Regions from separate parts of the Paenibacillus favisporus genome, predicted to be linked through region 2. Evidence: riboswitches for the same ligand, from Rfam matches in the RefSeq annotation. Region 2 holds a riboswitch; each other region holds the start of a gene.
The links. Region 2 has a riboswitch for cyclic di-AMP ahead of ABID47_RS33395 (C40 family peptidase). Riboswitches for the same ligand answer to the same signal wherever they lie in the genome.
Positions count from the first base shown of each region.

Region 1: it holds a riboswitch for cyclic di-AMP, as region 2 does, so the genes downstream of both, ABID47_RS09980 (alpha/beta fold hydrolase) here and ABID47_RS33395 (C40 family peptidase) in region 2, are expected to answer to the same signal.
Region 3: it holds a riboswitch for cyclic di-AMP, as region 2 does, so the genes downstream of both, ABID47_RS04500 (3D domain-containing protein) here and ABID47_RS33395 (C40 family peptidase) in region 2, are expected to answer to the same signal.

Region 1 is NZ_JBEPLV010000002.1:411,999-418,110, forward strand. Features, by position in the region: gene ABID47_RS09965 (sugar phosphate isomerase/epimerase family protein) at 8-832, shown strand; gene ABID47_RS09970 (MATE family efflux transporter) at 832-2,211, shown strand; gene ABID47_RS09975 (hypothetical protein) at 2,252-3,103, opposite strand; cyclic di-AMP (ydaO/yuaA leader) riboswitch at 3,365-3,552, shown strand; cyclic di-AMP (ydaO/yuaA leader) riboswitch at 3,640-3,804, shown strand; gene ABID47_RS09980 (alpha/beta fold hydrolase) at 3,988-4,803, shown strand; gene ABID47_RS09985 (SDR family NAD(P)-dependent oxidoreductase) at 4,971-5,816, opposite strand; gene csaA (chaperone CsaA) at 6,096-6,112, shown strand, end outside.
Region 2 is NZ_JBEPLV010000013.1:16,414-22,525, reverse strand. Features, by position in the region: gene ABID47_RS33415 (DNA-3-methyladenine glycosylase) at 1-66, shown strand, start outside; gene ABID47_RS33410 (YwhD family protein) at 197-706, opposite strand; gene ABID47_RS33405 (M1 family metallopeptidase) at 859-2,847, shown strand; gene ABID47_RS33400 (hypothetical protein) at 2,858-3,700, shown strand; cyclic di-AMP (ydaO/yuaA leader) riboswitch at 3,976-4,113, shown strand; gene ABID47_RS33395 (C40 family peptidase) at 4,118-4,585, shown strand; cyclic di-AMP (ydaO/yuaA leader) riboswitch at 4,963-5,102, shown strand; gene ABID47_RS33390 (C40 family peptidase) at 5,106-5,597, shown strand; gene ABID47_RS33385 (GNAT family N-acetyltransferase) at 5,819-6,112, shown strand, end outside.
Region 3 is NZ_JBEPLV010000001.1:935,436-941,547, forward strand. Features, by position in the region: gene ABID47_RS04485 (transporter substrate-binding domain-containing protein) at 1-769, shown strand, start outside; gene ABID47_RS04490 (amino acid ABC transporter permease) at 939-1,598, shown strand; gene ABID47_RS04495 (amino acid ABC transporter ATP-binding protein) at 1,585-2,307, shown strand; cyclic di-AMP (ydaO/yuaA leader) riboswitch at 2,546-2,698, shown strand; gene ABID47_RS04500 (3D domain-containing protein) at 2,702-3,361, shown strand; gene ABID47_RS04505 (polysaccharide deacetylase family protein) at 3,434-4,288, opposite strand; gene ABID47_RS04510 (NADH:flavin oxidoreductase/NADH oxidase) at 4,560-5,582, shown strand; gene ABID47_RS04515 (PspA/IM30 family protein) at 5,827-6,112, shown strand, end outside.

The DNA.
Region 1 (6,112 bases), on a different contig from region 2:
ATCAAGCTTGTTTCCTTTCAAATTGTCATTGAATACATCTACACTCCTGCCTTACGGACTCGGCGTCAAAGAGCAGGTCCGCGTGGCGGCGGAAGCAGGCTATGAGGGCATCGAGCTGTGGGTACGGGACATTGAAGCTTACCTTGCAGAGGGCGGCGAGCTGCAGGAGCTTAGACGGTATATCGAAGATCATGGACTGAAGGTGGCGAACGCCATCGCCTTCTGGGCTTGGGCCGACCGTGACCCTGAAGCGAGACAGCGCGGCTTCGATCAAGCGGAGAAGGAAATGGAGATGCTGGCGGAGCTGGGCTGTCTCGCGGTGGCGGCGCCCCCCTTCGGACAGGTTGCCCACGTCACGCTGGACGAATTTGCCGCTTCCTTTGCCAAGCTGGCCGAGTTGGCCCGCCGGATCGGCATAGAGCCCTATCTTGAATTTTGGGGAAAAGCGGCCCGGCTGAACTGCCTGAAGGATGCGATTTACGTCGCTCAAGCCAGCGGGGTGGCGGACGCCAAAATTCTTATCGATCCGTTCCACATGTATACCGGCGGCAGCGAGCTTCGGGACCTTGAAGGCTTGCCTGGGAACCGGATCGGCATCGTCCATGTGAACGATTATCCGGCGGCGCCGTCCCGCTCCGAGATCCAGGACGCCCACCGGGTATTTCCGGGAGACGGCATCGCTCCGTCCGGAGCGCTCGCCAGAACGCTGGCGGATGCGGGATATGAGGGCTATCTGTCGCTGGAGCTGTTTATGGACAGCTACGGCGGGTTGACCGCCCTGGAGACTGCGAAGCTTGGCATCGCCAAGATCCGGGAGGCTTACAGCCTGTAATGTCCAGATCCATCGCGGGAGACAACCCCGTTAGCAAGCTGTCGCTGCTTGCGATTACGTGGCCGATATTTGTGGAATCGGCCCTTCAAATGTTTCTCAGGACATCGGACACGTTCATGCTGAGCAAGGTGTCCGACGGCGCGGTTGCTGCGGTCGGCGTCGCGAACCAGATCATCATGTTTGCCGTGCTGATGTTCAATTTCGTGGCGCTCGGCTCCGCGGTTGTCATCTCGCAGTATTTGGGTGCCCGCAGGCAGCATGAGATCGGCCGGCTGGCCGGGTCCTCGCTGGCGCTGAACTTCCTGTTCGGCCTGGTCGTGAGCGTCATCGTCATGATGCTCAGCGGGCCGCTGCTGCGGATATTCGACCTCGATCCTTCGCTGTTCGGGCAGGCGGAGAAGTATTTGCTCGTCGCCGGGGGCGCCCTGGTCATTCAGGCCCTGTTGACCGCCGTCACAGCCATGATCCAGTCTCACGGATTAACCCGGCAGACGATGGTCGTCACGATCGGCATGAACGTGCTGAATATTTTCGGCAATTACCTGTTTATTTACGGCCCTGGAGGCTTTCCTAAGCTGGGCGTCGTCGGTGTGGCGATATCTACCGCCTTTGCCCAGTGCGTCGGTCTGGCCGTCAATCTGGTGCTGCTCCGCAAGGCGGCGGGCGTCTACATCCGCTGGAACGACCTGTTCGTGTGGAGCCGTGAGCATATCGGGAAGGTACTTCGCGTCGGGGTGCCGTCCTCGGCCGTGTCCTTGTCGTACTCCGCCAACCAGTTTGTGACCACGGCCTTTATTTCGTCGCTTGGGGCCAGCGTGCTGGCAACGAAAATTTACACGCAGAACATCATGTTCTTCGTCATGATTCTGGCCGTCTCGCTGGGCCGGGGCGGGCAGATCATCGTCGGGCAGCTGGTCGGCGCAGGCCAGAGGGAAGAGGCTTACAAGCAGGTGATCCGGAATCTGATCCGCAGCGAGCTGATCACGCTGGCGGCCGTCGCCGTGCTGACGCTGTTCCGGCAGCCGCTGATGAAGCTGTTCACGACCGACCCGGACATTATCGCGATGGGAGCGGCCTTGCTGCTGCTGAGCTTTCTGCTGGAGCCGGGGCGCAATTTCAACGTCATCCTGGAACGGTCGCTGCAGGCCGCCGGCGACGCCCGGTCCGCCATGATCGTGTCCATCACGGTGACCTGGCTCTTCAGCGTGCCGCTGACTTATCTGCTCGGCATCCATTGGGGATACGGCCTGTACGGCATCTGGGCGGCGTTTATTGCCGACGAATGGCTGCGGGGCATCCTGCTCTGGGTCCGCTGGAGGAGCAAAGCCTGGCAGCGAAAAGCGCTGGTGCAGCTTCGCAGCGAGGAGCAGGCGCTGTAGCCGCCCGCGCAGGCAGCACAAAAAAACCGCCACTCGGGGATTATCCGGGGTGGCGGTTCTTTGTGCTGGCGCCGAACAGGGACAGATATGCCGAGGAGCGGCGGATCAAGGCGCGGGTATCCGTCGGGAACTCCGGGCCGAGCAGCGGGAGGCGGTTGACGGGAGCGTTCGCCCGGACTTCCGTATCAAGGTCAGCCGTCAGGCCGGAGGTCGCAAGCGACGTTCCTCCCCCGATGCGCAGCGATGCTGCGGCTCCTTCGGCGTAAGCCGTAAGGTTCAGCTCGAGAAGGCCGGCATCAAGGGATCTTCCCATGTGTTCGGCTGCTGTGCGCGCGGTATGCTGCTCCAGGCGTGATCTGACATCAAGCAGCGCCATCAGCGCGAGCGGGTATTGATTGTGGTCCGGCTGCTTCAGAATGTGCATGGCCGTCGCGGTGATGGCCTCTTCCAGCGTCAGGCCGCAAATATAACGCAGGCAGCAGCCCCACTGTACCAGGTCGAAAGTTTGCTTGCCTGAGCACAGCAGGCCCTCGGCAAGCCCTTCCTCTCCCGAGTAAGGCAGCTTCATAATGCCGATCCGGCAGTTTTCCAGCCAGCCCAGGTTGTGGTGCTGGTACCTTGGAAGATCGATTTCAAACAGTTCGATGGTAGAGATCAAAGCCCGGTTCATCGTGACATCCTCCTTGATCGTGATTTCATGGATACTCCCTGCCGTCTTGTTCCGGATCGTGACGGCCAGTAGGGTTCCATACATGTGTCCGATTGGTAAACTATCCGCATCATACGTCCAAGGGATATCTTTGGCAAGAAGACGAGGCGGATTTTTCGGATCAAAACCAGCATCTTTCCAGCGCAATGTCCAAAATTCCGGCAAAAAGCCCCTTTTTTTCATCCTAGCGGCTTCAGCCCTATTCCGGCATTATTTTCCGATCCAATGGGCGGGTTCAGCCATTTGAATGGTTTCCCGCCTTCAGTTATCCAGCAAAGCTAAGGAAAGCGGTAGGAAAGGCCGTAAAACAATGATTCCTACGGATTAGGACCCGTTTTCCCATCAGATCCCCAAATAAAGCAGGGAATCGTATCGTTTCCCTGCTTTACAGTTCGCCGTCCCAGGCGTATATTCATTTCATCATCCAATAGAGTAAGATTTGCGACTTGATGAACGCTGAATTTTCCGATGAAAAGCGGGGGAACCAATCGCAGTCCTCGTCCCACGGAGCTTTATGCTGGGGCTTGCGGCTTGCAGGGGTGAATCGGAGGCAGGATAACGCCTGTTTTCGTAGGGCTACTCTCACGGCCCGAATCCGTCAGCTAACCTCGTAAGCGTAGTTGAGAGCGGAGGAAACTGTGATTTGACGCATCAACACAGGGTATCTGCTCTGTGTTTTTCTGTGCGCTCATTTTGAAGGATGAAACGTGTACATGGAATATGTCTATTCGCTGAATTTCCGCCGGAGGGCGGAAAGCGGGGGAACCGGTCGTGTCTGCAGCATTCGCTGCGGCCATATGGGGTGAATCTCGAAAGTGATGAGTAGGGCTACTCTTTGGCCCGAATCCGTCAGCTAACCACGCAAGCGTATTAAGAGAGGCAGCTGTTATTCATGCAGATGGCAAGGCTTATTCAGCCTTGGATTTGGAAGCATGGAAGAGTGTCCTCTTTCCGGTGCTTCTTTTTTGTTGTTTAAAAAAGGAGAAGCATGGATTCCCAAGCGGGCGGCGCCCGCGATTTTGTACAAACAGAGAAAACAGGTTATTTGGGAGAGAGGAGAACATGAAGTGCCCCAGATACAAGTAAACGGAACCACGTTATATTATGAAATTCACGGCAGCGGCACGCCCATCGTGTTCATTCACGGGCATTTGTCGTCCCATCATATGTTTGAGCCCCAAGTCGAATATTTCAGCAAGCGGGCGAAGGTAATCGTGCTGGACCTCCGCGGTTACGGCAATTCGGGGAAGCTTGACGTGGAGGTCGGGCACATTATGGAAACCCAGTGCAGCGATCTGTGCGAGCTGCTCAATAAGCTGCATATTTCGCAGGCGACGCTTGTCGGCTGTTCCAGCGGAAGCGTGCTCGCCCAGACGTTTGCCGCCCTTCATCCGGACCGGGTCAGCGCTCTGGTACTCGTAGACAGCTACTTCGCGGGATGCTTCGGGAAAAAGAACCATTTGCTGAATATTTGCGAGGCGTGCAGTTGGCTGTCTTATTATTTGCCTGCGGAGTTTTTCCTCCGGTCGCTGCGGGTGACGTATAACCGGTGGAGACCGGTCTACAGCATCCTGCGCAAGGAGCTGTACCACAAGCGGCCGACAGAGTCGATCAAGCAGCGCATGGAGCTGCTGCGTATGGAGATGCCCGCCAATTTGGCACGGCTGCCGATGCCTGTACTGTGCGTCGCAGGCAGCCAAAGCGAGTGGTTCGTCAAGCAAATGCAGCGGGCGGCCACCCTGTTCCGGCATGTGCAGCTGGCGACGATCGAGGATGCGATGTACCCGACCCATTTATGCCAGCCCCATGCATTCAACCGCATGCTGCTGGACTTTTTGATGGACCAGCATATTTACCGGACCCGGGAAGCCTATGGAGGATAGCCCGCGGTCATGGGATTTGCCTCCTGGAAAGAAAATCGCATCTTGAGTCACACTGGCCCTAACCAAACGATCTACTCGCTGTATTAGGTAGCAAGTTAACCGCCCGATAAGAAGGCGGTTAACTCAGCTCTAGCGAGTTCGTTTTTTCAATGAGACTGATTAACTGATTATATTAAAAAGGGAGGGATGAACCGTCCATCAATATCGGTGAATCCGTACTCCTGGGCAAGATCACCAACCTGTAGTACCAGTCCGTTTTTCAGTTTCACTTCATCATCCCCAGCTAGGGCTGACACCGCTCGCCCTACGTAATACGGCGACTCCGTGTGTTTCAAAGCCTCAACCTCCTTCCAATGAGCTTCATCTGTACCGAAGTTCCTTAATACCAGTTCTGTTCTCATCCAGCCAGGGGAGACCGCTACCACGGTTATTTCAGTGCTTTTGAGATCCTGAGCTAATCCGAGCACTGAGCGGTTAATGGTATTCTTGGCGAGGTCATAATAGAAAGTTCCTAAATACTTATCCTGATCCTGAAATGTGGTATGTACGATCAATCCAGAATCAGCTTCTTGCATAAGCGGGATCGCATAATGGTTTGTCGCTATTTGTGGGCGTACTCCATTCTGAAACATAGCATCCCACATGTTCAGCGGATATTCCCAGAATGGTTTGGATTGTAAATTCACTTCCAAGTCATGCAGTCCCCAGACGTTATTCACTAGGATATGAAGCCGTCCTTGTTCCTGTCGGATTCTCTCGATCAAAGCTTGTGTATCCTCATCACGGGTATGATCGCAACGACATGCGTACGCCTCTCCGCCATGACTTCGAATCTCCTCCACAGTTTCATCGATACTGCCTGGAAAACCGTGTGTAGTCGTACCTCGTAAACTTCTTCCGGATACATAAACTACTGCTCCGGCTTTCCCAAGCTCAACGGCAATCCCACGTCCTGCTCCCCGGCTTCCTCCGGTTACGAGAGCGATTTTCCCAGCGAGTCTCTTCAAGTTCATCTACTCCTTCGCAGTTATTTATTTCATCATACTAAAGTAATACGTCATTAAATGTCGTATTTGAGGATGAACGATTGATTTTTGCAATCAATGAAAAGGCACACTTGAAAGTTAGGCATATGGCTAATTTGTTAGTTGCGGCTATATCGATAAAATACGTTATGGGAATCTGGGCTGCGGTGTGCAGCCTTTTTTTTAGGTTGGTGAAAGTGCTTGTGCCATTGACAGGCAGGGATATAATGGAGAGATACAATCATGGCATAAGAAGGAGGAAAAGTTGTGGCAACCATCGAAGA
Region 2 (6,112 bases):
ATCGACGGCCATCCGTACGTGTCGGTCAAAGCCCCTGAGCCGCTGCCTTTTTCGCTAAGGGGTTAATTCCGTGCTGTACACGAGACCCTGTCCCTTCATGCCATGCAAAAAAGGACCTGCCCTGCCCACGGATCGATACATCCGTCAGCAGGAACAGGTCCTTTGTTCTTATAACGAGGAGAGCCCGCGATTTACGCTATACCTCCAGCGCCTTCTTCAGCTCATCCGGCGAAGCTTCCCACCACTGCTCATTATGCGACACAAGCAGGTTCTTTAGCAGCGTCTTTTCCTCAGATCCCAATTCGTCCAGCATAAATTTCCGCTTCAGCGCGGCATCCATCCGGTTCACGTGATCAGCAAGGATTTTCCAGCCCCGTCTCTCTTCTTCATCGATCCACATCTCACTGGCCGTGGCACCGCCGTAGAATTGTCCATCCTCGTTCCGGTCCACCGCGACCCATACGATCCACACCTGGCGTCCGTTCGGGACTTCCTCCCGGTTCGGCGTAAAGCGAATGCGGCGCTCCGGCTTGCTCTTGGCGTGCATCGCTCCGATATCGATGACGGCTTCGCCGCGATCGATAATGACCGGAGAAATGTTGTTCAGATCGATAGAGCCTGCCCCAAAGCCCATCTTGTGCTTGCTCTTGCCGCTGACGATATTCAGTGCAATGGGCTTCTTGCCTACCTGTTCCTTGTTGTCCATTTCTGATGTTCCTCCTATTTGAAAACAGAAACGCTGCACTGCGCCTCCGCGATTTGTGGATACCCGTCCAACTTAATTTTATTTTAACTAATAATCGCTGGAAAGCCAACATATACATGCTGTAGATGCTTGTCAACGGGAGGTATTCGTATATGGCCCCAGCACGCGCCAAACTCGTCTTTTTATCCATTCTCGTTCTTGTACTCCTGATTACGGGAACACTGTGGTTCGTCTTTAAGGATTCGCCCGAGTCCATGCCTTCCTACGCTCCGGATCAGGCCAAGCCTCCAGCGGCTTACAAGCCTCCGTCACCGATGGAGAGCGTCCAGCAGCCGACCGCGGAGGTGCTCAGCAAGCGGGTGGTGGAATATCACATCGATACGACCCTAGATCCGGACAGCCGGGTAATTAAAGGAACCCAGACCCTGACCTGGACTCATCCCGGCAAAAAAACGGTAAACGAGCTGTATTTTCACCTCTATCCGAACGCCTTCGCTTCCATGGATACGACGTTTATGAAGGAATCCGGCGGTAAGCTGCGCAATGACACGATGCCTGCCGACGGCTTTGGGTCCATGACCCTGACTGCGATGAAGACCGCCGACGGTCTGTCGCTGATGCACCGGATCCAATACGTGCAGCCGGATGACGGCAATACGAAGGACAAGACCTTGATGAAGGTGCGTCTTCCGCGGCCGGTGAAACCAGGCGAAAGCATCACGCTGACCATGCAATTCGAAGTCCAACTGCCCAAAATCTTCGCCCGAATGGGGACCGCCGGTAACTTTGTCATGGCAGGGCAGTGGTTCCCCAAAATCGCCGTCTACGAGCCCGTGGGAACGCGCGGCCGGACGAGCGAGGGCTGGGACCTGCACCAGTACCACGGAAATTCGGAATTCTACTCCGATTTCGGCATTTACAGCGTCCGCATTCACGTACCGAAGAACTACACGGTGGCCGCAACCGGTTTCCCGGTGCAGAACTCACAGATCAAGAACGGCGAGAAGATTTATCAGTTCTACGCCGACGACGTACATGACTTTGCCTGGGCCGCATCCCCCGACTTTATCGTCGCCGAGGAGCCGTTCTCTTCAGCGGAGGTGCCCGGGGTCCGGATCAAGCTGTATCTCGATCCCGCTCACAAGGATTTAAAGGAGCGCTATTTCTACGCCGCCAAGGCCGCGCTTAAATATTTCAGCAAATGGTACGGGAAGTATCCGTATTCCACCCTGTCTATCGTCGTTCCGCCCGAAGCAGGCAACGGGGCAGGCGGCATGGAGTATCCGACGCTGATTACGGCCTTCGGGGCCAAGGACGACTCCCCGGGTTATGACCTCGAGCGGACCGTCATCCATGAAATCGGCCATCAGTACTTCTACGGCATGATCGCCAGCAACGAGTTCGAGGAGGCCTGGCTGGACGAAGGCTTCACCTCCTACGCTGAGGATAAGCTGATGGAGCAGGAATACGGCGTCATCCCCAATCTGCCGATCCAGTCCTCACTCATCGCTTCGCCTGCGCCGCTGACCCAGGACGCCTGGAAATATACGTCGCAGAATCAATATGCACTGAACGTGTATTACCGCGGCAAGATGGTCCTGAAAGAAATGGAGACGCTGACCGGCGCCCAGACCATGAAGAAAATCATGTCCACCTATGCGAAGAAATACCGTTTCCAACATCCTGCCACGGCGGATTTTCAAAAGGTGGTCGAGCAGGTAACCAGCAAGTCGTGGCAGACCTTCTTCGATCAATATGTATACGGCAGCCAGATGGCCGATTTTTCGGTCGACGAAATTACGGTGCGCAAGGATAAGGATTCGGCGCAGCCCCGGTACGATTCTTTGGTGAAGGTCAGCAAAAAGGGCGGCGATCTGCCGCAGGTGCCGATACTGTTCACGTTTACGGACGGGCATCAGATCAAAAAGGTTTGGGACGTAAAGAACGCCAGTACCCAGTTCAAGCTGACATACAGCTCCCCGCTGGCCTGGGCCATGATCGATCCCGGCTATACGATCGTGCTGGAAAATAAACATGTGAACAACTACCTGAAGGCGGACATGGATCGTAAAGTGCTCCTCCGCTGGAACGTAAGCATTACCAAGCTGATTGAAACCCTGCTTGGAAGTCTGTCCTGGTGAGGTGAGAGCAGTGAAATCCTATATTGTTAACGGTTGGAAAAGCGTCAAAGACCAATTTTATGTCATGATCATCATGTTCCTGTACCAGCTGCTCTGGGGCTACTTCCTGTACCGTCTGATCGATTCGGCGGTCGTGCCGCTGCTGATGCGGTATCCCGATCCCCCGCCGACTGAACTCAGCCAAGTCCTCTATTATGTGGAGGGACAAATGAGCTTAACCCAAAGCAGCACCGTGCATACCTATCTGTGGGTTCTGTTGGGGATGGTCGCCCTCCGCATGCTGCTGACCCCTTTTATCCACGCGGGCATCTTCTACGGCCTGCACCGGGAGCATCAGGGGGAACGCGGACTGTTTTTCTTCCAGGGCATGAAGCTGCACGGCAAAACGGTGTTTCTTTTTCACCTGATCGAATGGGTGCTTATCGCCGCTCCGTTATACTGGATGATCCCGAAGATGTATCCAATTCTGCTCAGCGCGATCCAAAACCATGCCCAGCTGCTTCACTGCATCCCGTACATTGCAGTCTGGCTTCTGTACTGCTACATCGTCCATCAGATGATTCTGTTCATGCAGTTTGGCAAAACCGGTGGAACCAGCATGTTCTCCTCGCTCTGGATCTGCCTGCGAAGCGCGCTGCCGGTCATCGGCATATCCGTTCTGCTGGGCGCGGTCAGCCTGCTCTTGTATGGCATTACCAGCAGCGTCTCTCTGATCTGGGCAGGGCTTGCCACCCTGATTATCCAACAGGGCTATCATATGGTCAGCTGTATCTTTAAATTATGGAATATCTCCTCCCAATATGATTTGTGGCATCAGCAAATGAACCGTACGAAAAAAAATATTTCGGAATAGTTAAAATTTTGTCATCACTTTAATCCGCTGATAAAAGAAGAACCCCGTCTCTTTCTGTTGAAAAGAGGCGGGGTTTTTGTTGTAAAATGATTGTTAACCATTTGCCAAAGTATAAATCCTCTGTTAAAATAATCCGAGTACGAACTTAGTAACAACTTTGTAATCTTTGCTGTAACGATTTTGACTTTGCTGTAACTGATTTCATCATTTGTCCGTTCATTTGATTGGTATGTAACGAATTATAGGTAACTTGTCAGCATGTCCATTTCCGGTGCAATCATCACGAGCCGAATTCCCGGGCACCAGGAAGCGGGGGATCCAATTTTGGGTGAATTGATCTCGCTACAGAGGGATCATAGGGGACCTTCTACCGAATCCTTAAGCTAACCTCGCAGGCATTGGAAGGGGTTTATTTTTTTGAAGAAGAAGTTGGCAGCCGCAGCGCTGGGCCTTACACTTGCGTTCTCCATGGGCACCGGCAGCGTATTTGCGGATTCATCTCTGAATCACATCGTTAACAACACGATCGGCGTTTCTTACAAAACCGGCGGAACAACTACGAACGGCTTCGATTGCTCCGGTTTTACCCGTTACGTGTACCAAAAGCTGGGGTTAAACCTCCCGCGTGTATCCGCTGCGCAGTATAAAACAGGTACCGCTGTTTCCAAAAGCCAGCTGAGAGCAGGAGACCTGGTTTTCTTTAATACCCTAGGCGCAGGCGTTTCCCATGTCGGCATTTACATCGGCAACGGAAAATTCGCACACGCGTCCTCTTCGAAAGGCGTTACCATCAGCAAACTGAGCCAAAGCTACTACGCCAACCGCTACGTTGGCGCCAAACGGGTCATGAGTACGGCCAAATACCAAGCTGCGGTTTACAATTGATTATCTCTCGAAAACAATGCATATCCAGAACAACCCGCGCCGCTGATTTTTGCCGAAATCGCCCCGCGGGTTTGTTGTTACTTATTAGACGTAAGAACCACCGAAAAGGTAACAGCATTTCAAAAAATTTTTTTAAACGAGTAAATCCACGGTTTTCTCCTGTTTTTTCCACCCTTGTCATTTCTTTTACCCACTCGGCCAACAAATAAACATCATTTCCTATAAATTTTCCTACAAATCTTCTTTTTCTGTTAGAAACAATTGCCAAAGTCCGATTCCTTTGTTACAATAGTCCCAGCGATAGTAACAACTTTGTAATCTTTACCTGACACAAAGTTGCGAACGAATAAGAAGTAGCAGGGAATTATACATAGTGTAAAAAGTTCATGCCGAATTTCCTCACACTAAGGAAAGCGGGGGAACCAGTTATGGGTGAATTGATCTTGCTTCAGAGGGATCATAGGGGGCCTTCTACCGAATCCTTAAGCTAACCTCGCAGGCGCCGGAAGGGGTATTTTACTTGAAGAAGAAGCTTGCAGCAGCAGTCATGAGTTTCGCCATCGTGCTCACGGTCGGCACAGGAAGCGCTTTCGCGGATTCCAAGATGGATAAAGTGATTGACAGTGCGATCGGAACCAAGTACAGAACGGGCGGAACCACAACAAACGGATTTGACTGCTCGGGATTTACAATGTACGTATTTGATCAATTGGGCATCGATCTGCCCCATCAGTCTGGTTCCCAGTTCAGCATGGGTTCGGCCGTATCCCGCAGTGATCTGAGAGCAGGCGACCTGGTATTCTTTAATACATCGGGAGCCGGAGTATCCCATGTCGGAATTTACGTCGGCGACGGAAAATTCGCACATGCCTCCACTTCTCGCGGTGTGATCATCAGCTCTCTGAGCGACAGCTACTACGTCAACCGCTACGTTGGCGCCAAACGAATCATGAGTACGGATAAATACAAAACCGCCGCCGTCGATTCCGAGGACGTAGATGACGTCCAGTAATGCAGGTAAAGCAAGGGTACGAGATCCCGTAGAATGAGATTTTTGCCGAAATCTCCTTTTGCGGGATTTTTTGCGGACAGAAATGGGTAACCCTTCCATTCCCGCCCGCTACTCCTCATTTACCCCTCTATTCCGAAATTAAACAGATATCTGGGACAATCCGGAATATTTTTTCTCTAATGTTCAAATCCTACAGGGAGGTCTGGAAGGGAGATCTGCACATGAACCTCCAACATGAGAGCTTCATGATCGTCCCGATGACGCGGGAGGATGCTGAGACCGTCTGCGGCTGGGTGTACGAACCTCCATACGATTTATACGGCTGGCTGCCGTGGGATCAGATGGAGGCGCTTGGCGTTGAATTTGGTGATCCTGAGGTGAGGCAAAGCCAATATGTGTCCGTCCTGGATGCTGAACATACCCTGTGCGGGTTCGCGCAGTTCTTTCCCTTGGCAGGCGTGACCCGGCTTGGTGTTGGCATGCGGCCTGATTTATGCGGCCAGGGGCTGGGTAAG
Region 3 (6,112 bases), on a different contig from region 2:
AGGCTCCCTGCTTGCCGGATGCGGAAGCAAACCTTCGACTGAGGGCGGCACGGCAGCGGGCGAACAGCCGGCCAGCGGCAAGACGATCGTGCTTGGAACAAGCGCGGACTTCCCGCCGTACGAATTTCATAAAATGGTGAACGGCAAGGACCAAATCGTCGGCTTCGATATCGAAATCGCCAAGGAAATCGCCAAAGACATGGGGGCGCAGCTTGAAGTCAAGGACATGAGCTTTGATGCGCTTCTCGGCGAGCTGTCCACCGGCCGCGTAGATTTTGTCATTTCGGGCCTTACACCAAACGAAGAACGAAAGAAACAAATCGATTTCTCGAACAACTACTATAAGGCGGAGCAGGCCGTTGTCGTCAGAGAGGCTGACAAAGACAAATACAGCACGATGAAAGCTCTGGAAGGAGCTTCGCTCGGCATTCAGAAGGGTTCCATCCAGGAGGACATCGCCAAGACGATTCCGGGGGCGAAGATCACCGGTCTGGGCAAAATTTCCGACATCGTGCTGCAGCTGAACTCGAGCCGCGTGGATGCCTCCATCATGGAGAAGCCGGTTGCCGAGGCATACATCAAGAACGTCAAAGGTCTGGTAATTGCGGATGCGGTTCCTGATTATAAGGAAGACGGCTACGCGATCGGGATCAAAAAAGGCAACACCGAGCTCGTGAACCAAATCAACAAAACGCTGGACCGTCTGAATTCCGAAAACAAGATTGAGCAGTACGTTGCCGAAGCGAGCGATTTGGCTGCACAGAAATAGAGGTTAAGCTGTCTGTTCTCATTTTATACATCGGATAAAATAGCGAAGCGAATTCGCTATTTTTTCTGTTCAATGATGGGTACCTTGTTTCAAAAATGTCCCGATCTGTTGTATACAGGGAAAGGATGGGACAGGCAGGTATGATGACAAAGGAGGTTCTTGGGTCTTTATGAATATATTCTCCGTTTTTTGGGAATACCGGACGTATTTTGCGACAGGTATCCAGTATACACTGCTCCTGGCGGCCATCGGCGTCATCTGCGGCTTCGTGCTGGGCATTATTATATCCTTGCTGCGGATGTCCCGCTTGTGGCTGCCGAAGCTGATCGGTTCGGTATGGGTGGAAGTTCTCCGCGGTACCCCGATGGTTGTTCAGCTGTTTATTATTCACTACGGTCTCGTGGCCTTCGGGGTCAAATTTACGCCAATCGAGTCCGGTGCAATTACGTTGTCCATTAACAGCTCCGCGTACCTTGCGGAAGTGTTCCGTGCCGGAATCCAGGGGGTGGACCGGGGCCAGTCGGAAGCGGCCCGTTCCCTCGGAATGACGCGCAGTATGACGATGCGGTACATCGTGCTGCCCCAAGCTGTAAAAAGCGTGCTGCCGGCCATCGGCAATGAGTTTATTACGATTATCAAGGAATCATCCATCGTATCGTTTATCGGCGTCACCGACTTGATGTACCAGTCGGGGGCTATCCAAGGAATTACGTATGATTACCTCAGTCCGCTGCTGGTCATTGCAGCCATCTACTTCATTATGACGTTTACCTTGTCCAAGCTGCTGGGGGCATTTGAAAGGAGGCTGAATACCGATGATCAGCGTTAAAGATTTGCGCAAATCGTTCGGCAAGCTGGAGATTCTGAAAGGGATCGACATCGACATCGCCAAAGGCGAGGTCGTCGTCGTGATCGGCCCCAGCGGCTCGGGAAAAAGTACCTTTCTCCGCTGTTTGAATCTGCTCGAAACCCCGACAGGGGGACAGATCACGTTTGAAGGCGAGCCGATTACGGACAAACGCCATAACATCAATGCCACACGCGAAAAAATGGGCATGGTGTTCCAGCATTTTAACCTGTTCCCGCATAAATCGGTGCTGCAGAACCTCATGCTGGCGCCGGTTAAGGTGAAAAAGCAGCCGCCGGCCGAGGCGGAACGGATTGCCCTTGACCTGCTGCGCACGGTCGGATTATCCGACAAGAAGGATGCGTATCCGTCCCAGCTGTCAGGCGGACAGAAGCAGCGGATCGCCATCGCACGGGCGCTGGCCATGCAGCCCCACGTCATGCTCTTTGACGAGCCGACTTCGGCGCTGGACCCGGAAATGGTCGGCGAAGTGCTGGAGGTCATGAAGAAGCTCGCGGAGGGCGGCATGACGATGGTAATCGTAACGCATGAAATGGGGTTTGCCCGGGAAGTCGGCGACCGGATCGTCTTTATGGACGGCGGACAAATCGTCGAGCAGGGGACGCCTGCAGAAGTGTTCGGTAACCCGCAAAACAGCCGTACGAAAGATTTTCTAAGCAAGGTCCTTTGACCAAGAGCCTGAATCTACAAATGATAAAGCCCTGGACGAGAATATTACTCATCCAGGGCTTTTTTTGTACCTTTTTATGAATAAATCGTTAAAATGAATGAAGATGTTGTAACTTTTTTGAAAGGAATTGAGCCGTTTCTCCCTTGCTTAAGTCAGCTAACAACTCTAAATAAAGCCTGATCATTCAAGGGTTTTGGATTGGTAACATTTTCATGCGCACAGGTTACAAAATTGTGATATATTTGTTGAGCCGAAACTTTTAAGGTAAAGTGCGGGGGATGTAATTTGTGTACATAGTACGCTTGGGGTGAATCGCACCAACAGGGCGTAGGGTTGTCTCCTCAATCCGAATCCGACAGCTAACTTCGCAGGCATCACGACTTAAGGAGGAACCATGAAAAGATTTAAAGGAATCAAGACACTTGCAGCCATCATCGGCATTTCTCTGGCGGTACAGACGGTACCCACGTTTGCGGACTCGGTCCATGTAGCGAAGGATGGAGACACCTTCTATACACTATCTAAACAATATGGCGTTAATTTGAATCAACTGATGAATGCAAATCCGAATGTACAAGCAACCAATATTTATCCGGGCCTGAAATTAAACGTTCCCGGAGCAAGCACAGCCAAGGCATTTGCCGCAGAGGACAGCGGCTCCATCATCACGGCCGCTTCCCTGAACGTCAACGGCGATGACAAAGTCGTGGAAGCATGGGGTAAAACCTTCGATTACTCCAAAACGCTGGACGTCCGAGCTACGGCATATTCTTCCTCAGCTAGCGAAAACGGCAAGTGGGGCGCAGTGGATTACTTCGGCAACCCGCTGAAGCTGGGTACGATCGCGGTTGACCCGTCCGTTATTCCATTGGGAACGAAAGTGCTCGTTACCGGTCACAGCTTCCCGGGCCTTCCGAAGAAAGCCTTCGTAGCGACAGCTAAGGATACCGGGAGCGCGATTAAGGGGAAACGCATCGACATTTTCGTACCGGGCAGCCCGGAAAGCGTCAGTGCCTTCGGATTCCAGGACGTTGAGCTGTACTTCATTAAATAGTTCAAGCTATTCATAACAACACGGAAAAACCGGCTTTTGTACGAAAGCCGGTTTTTTTGTACGCTCAGCGCGTTACTTGTCTTTTGGAACGTGAAGTAACCTCGGCAGCGTGACGAATGAATAGCCTTTATTTTTCAAGGTCCGAATAATGTCCGGAAGGGCATCGATCGTACCGCTGAGATTGGACGTGGTTCCGCCTCCCGCATGCTGAAGAATGATCGAGCCTTGCCCAACGGTGGACAGCACGTTGCGCTTGACCGCTTCCTTGCCGATTCCTTTCCAATCCAGCGAATCGACGTTCCAGTTTACGATTTTGTAGCCCTGCTGCTTGGCCCAGCGCAGTTGGCGTTCCGTGATGTCTCCATAAGGCGGCCTGATCAGCTTGGGCTTATAGCCGACGATGCCGTAAAGCGTGTTCTCCGTCCGCTTAATCTCGGCTACATATTCGTCCATCTCCAATTTGTGAAACACGGGATGATTATAGGAGTGGTTTCCGATCACATGTCCTTCACGGACGATGCGCTCGACCAGCTCGGGATGCTTCTTCGCCCGGCTGCCCATCACAAAAAAGGTGGCTTTAATATGATGGGCTTTGAGCACATCCAGGATCTGAGGAGTAAACCTGGGATCCGGCACGTCATCAAAGGTTAGGGCCACCTCTTTGACGCGCGGACCGTGAATTTTGAACGTTTCGGGATATTTTTTGATCAGCTGGCCGAGCGTGAGAATCTGCTGTTCCTTCCGCTTTTCTTTCGCCTCCCGGCTGCTGGTTTCCCGTGCAGGTTCGGAACCTGACGGATGTTCCGGGGGTTCACCGCCTTGAGCGGCGGCGGCCGGCCACCCGGACTGCCAAGGACAGATCAACATCAAGATCAGCATCAAGATCAGCAGGGAAGACAGCAATGTGCATAACAGCTTCTTTTTCATCCGTCTCGACTCCTTTCCACCGCGGACAAACAGCGAAAACATGATTATCCTTGTTATGTCCATAAGTTGATGCAATTATGTTGCTTTAAATCAGATGCTGGGCCACATTTTCATATCGTTCGGCAAAGCGTGTATAATAGAACTGATGGATTACGGTCGCTGCACATTGGCCGTAACCGCGAGGTATGGACAATGAGCGGCGGCGCTGCAATCATATAACCGTGTTGTCATATAGGCTTAATCACATACAACATAAAGGAGACACGAAGCAATGGCAGATCTATTTACACCTTATGTACTTAAAGGATTATCTCTGAAAAACCGGATTGTTATGCCTCCGATGTGCCAATATTCGGTACAGGCTGAGGACGGGATCCCTAACAATTGGCATTATGTCCATTATGTATCCCGCGCAGTCGGCGGAGCCGGATTGATTATCGTAGAGATGACGGGGGTTCACCCGGATGGACGGATTACGAACCGGGATACGGGAATATGGGATGACGGGCAGATCCCTGCTTACCGCAAAATCGTCGACGAAGTGCACGCCTATGGCGCAAGGATCGGCATCCAGCTGGGCCATGCCGGCCGCAAGGCGGAAGACGCGAACCCGCCTGTAGCTCCATCGGCCATCCGTTTTGACGAGAAATATAAAATTCCGAGAGCTTTGTCCACCGAAGAGGTCCAGAGTCTGGTTACCGCCTATGGGGAAGCGGCCCGGCGCGCGGTGGAAGCCGGCTTTGATACCGTGGAGATACACGGCGCTCACGGCTATTTAATCCATCAGTTCCATTCTCCGCTGACCAACCGAAGAGACGATGCGTATGGAAAAGACCTGGCTTTGTTCGGAGAAGAAGTCGTGAAAGCCGTCAAGAAGGCGGTCCCTGAAGACATGCCTGTTCTGATGAGAGTGTCAGCCAAGGAGTACGTGGACGGCGGTTATGACGTCGATTACTGCGCGGAAATCTGCCAACGATACCGGGATGCGGGCGTGGACGTATTCCATATTTCCTCCGGCGGTGAAGGTCATATCGGATCGAACGGCGGACCGAAGGCCGGCTCGGGGTACCAGGTGGAATTGGCGGAGCAAATGAAGGCAAAGCTGGATGTGCCGGTAATTGCTGTCGGCCGCTTGGAAAATTACGAGGAAGCGCAGCAGGTGGTGCTGGGAGGAAAGGCGGATCTGGTCGCAGTCGGCAGAGGCATGCTGAAGGATCCTTACTGGGCACTCCATGCGGCTCAAGAGCTGAACGGAGAACAGAAGATCCCGAAACAGTACTTGCGCGCTTTTTAACGGGGCATTGTGGAAATGAAGCTAATCAAACATTCACAACAAAACGCTGGAGTCAGATCGGTCGGATCGGCTCCCGCGTTTTTTAAACGGTAAACATAGCCTTGAATGAAGGCTCGTTGCTGCTATATTATGGAAGATGAACAAACCCGAAAAAAATTTTGGCGATTTTTGAAACGGTCCTAAAACTGCTGCGTAAAAGAGTATCAAGAAGAACACATTAACCTTTCAGGAGGAACAAGAAACCATGGCTATTTTCAAAAGACTGCGCGATTTAACAATGTCCAATATTAATGCGATTATCGATAAGGCAGAAGACCCGATCAAGATGACGGACCAATACATCCGTGATATGACCGAAGATTTGGAAGACGCGGAGAAGGCTGTAGCCGCTCAAATCGCCATCGAGAAAAAATTCAAGCAGCTGTACGAAGAGCAGCAGGCGCTCGTTGAGAAGCGTACCCAGCAGGCACACACCGCAGCCCAGGCACAGAACGTTGAGCTGGCCCGCCGTGCGCTGGAAGAGAAAAAAT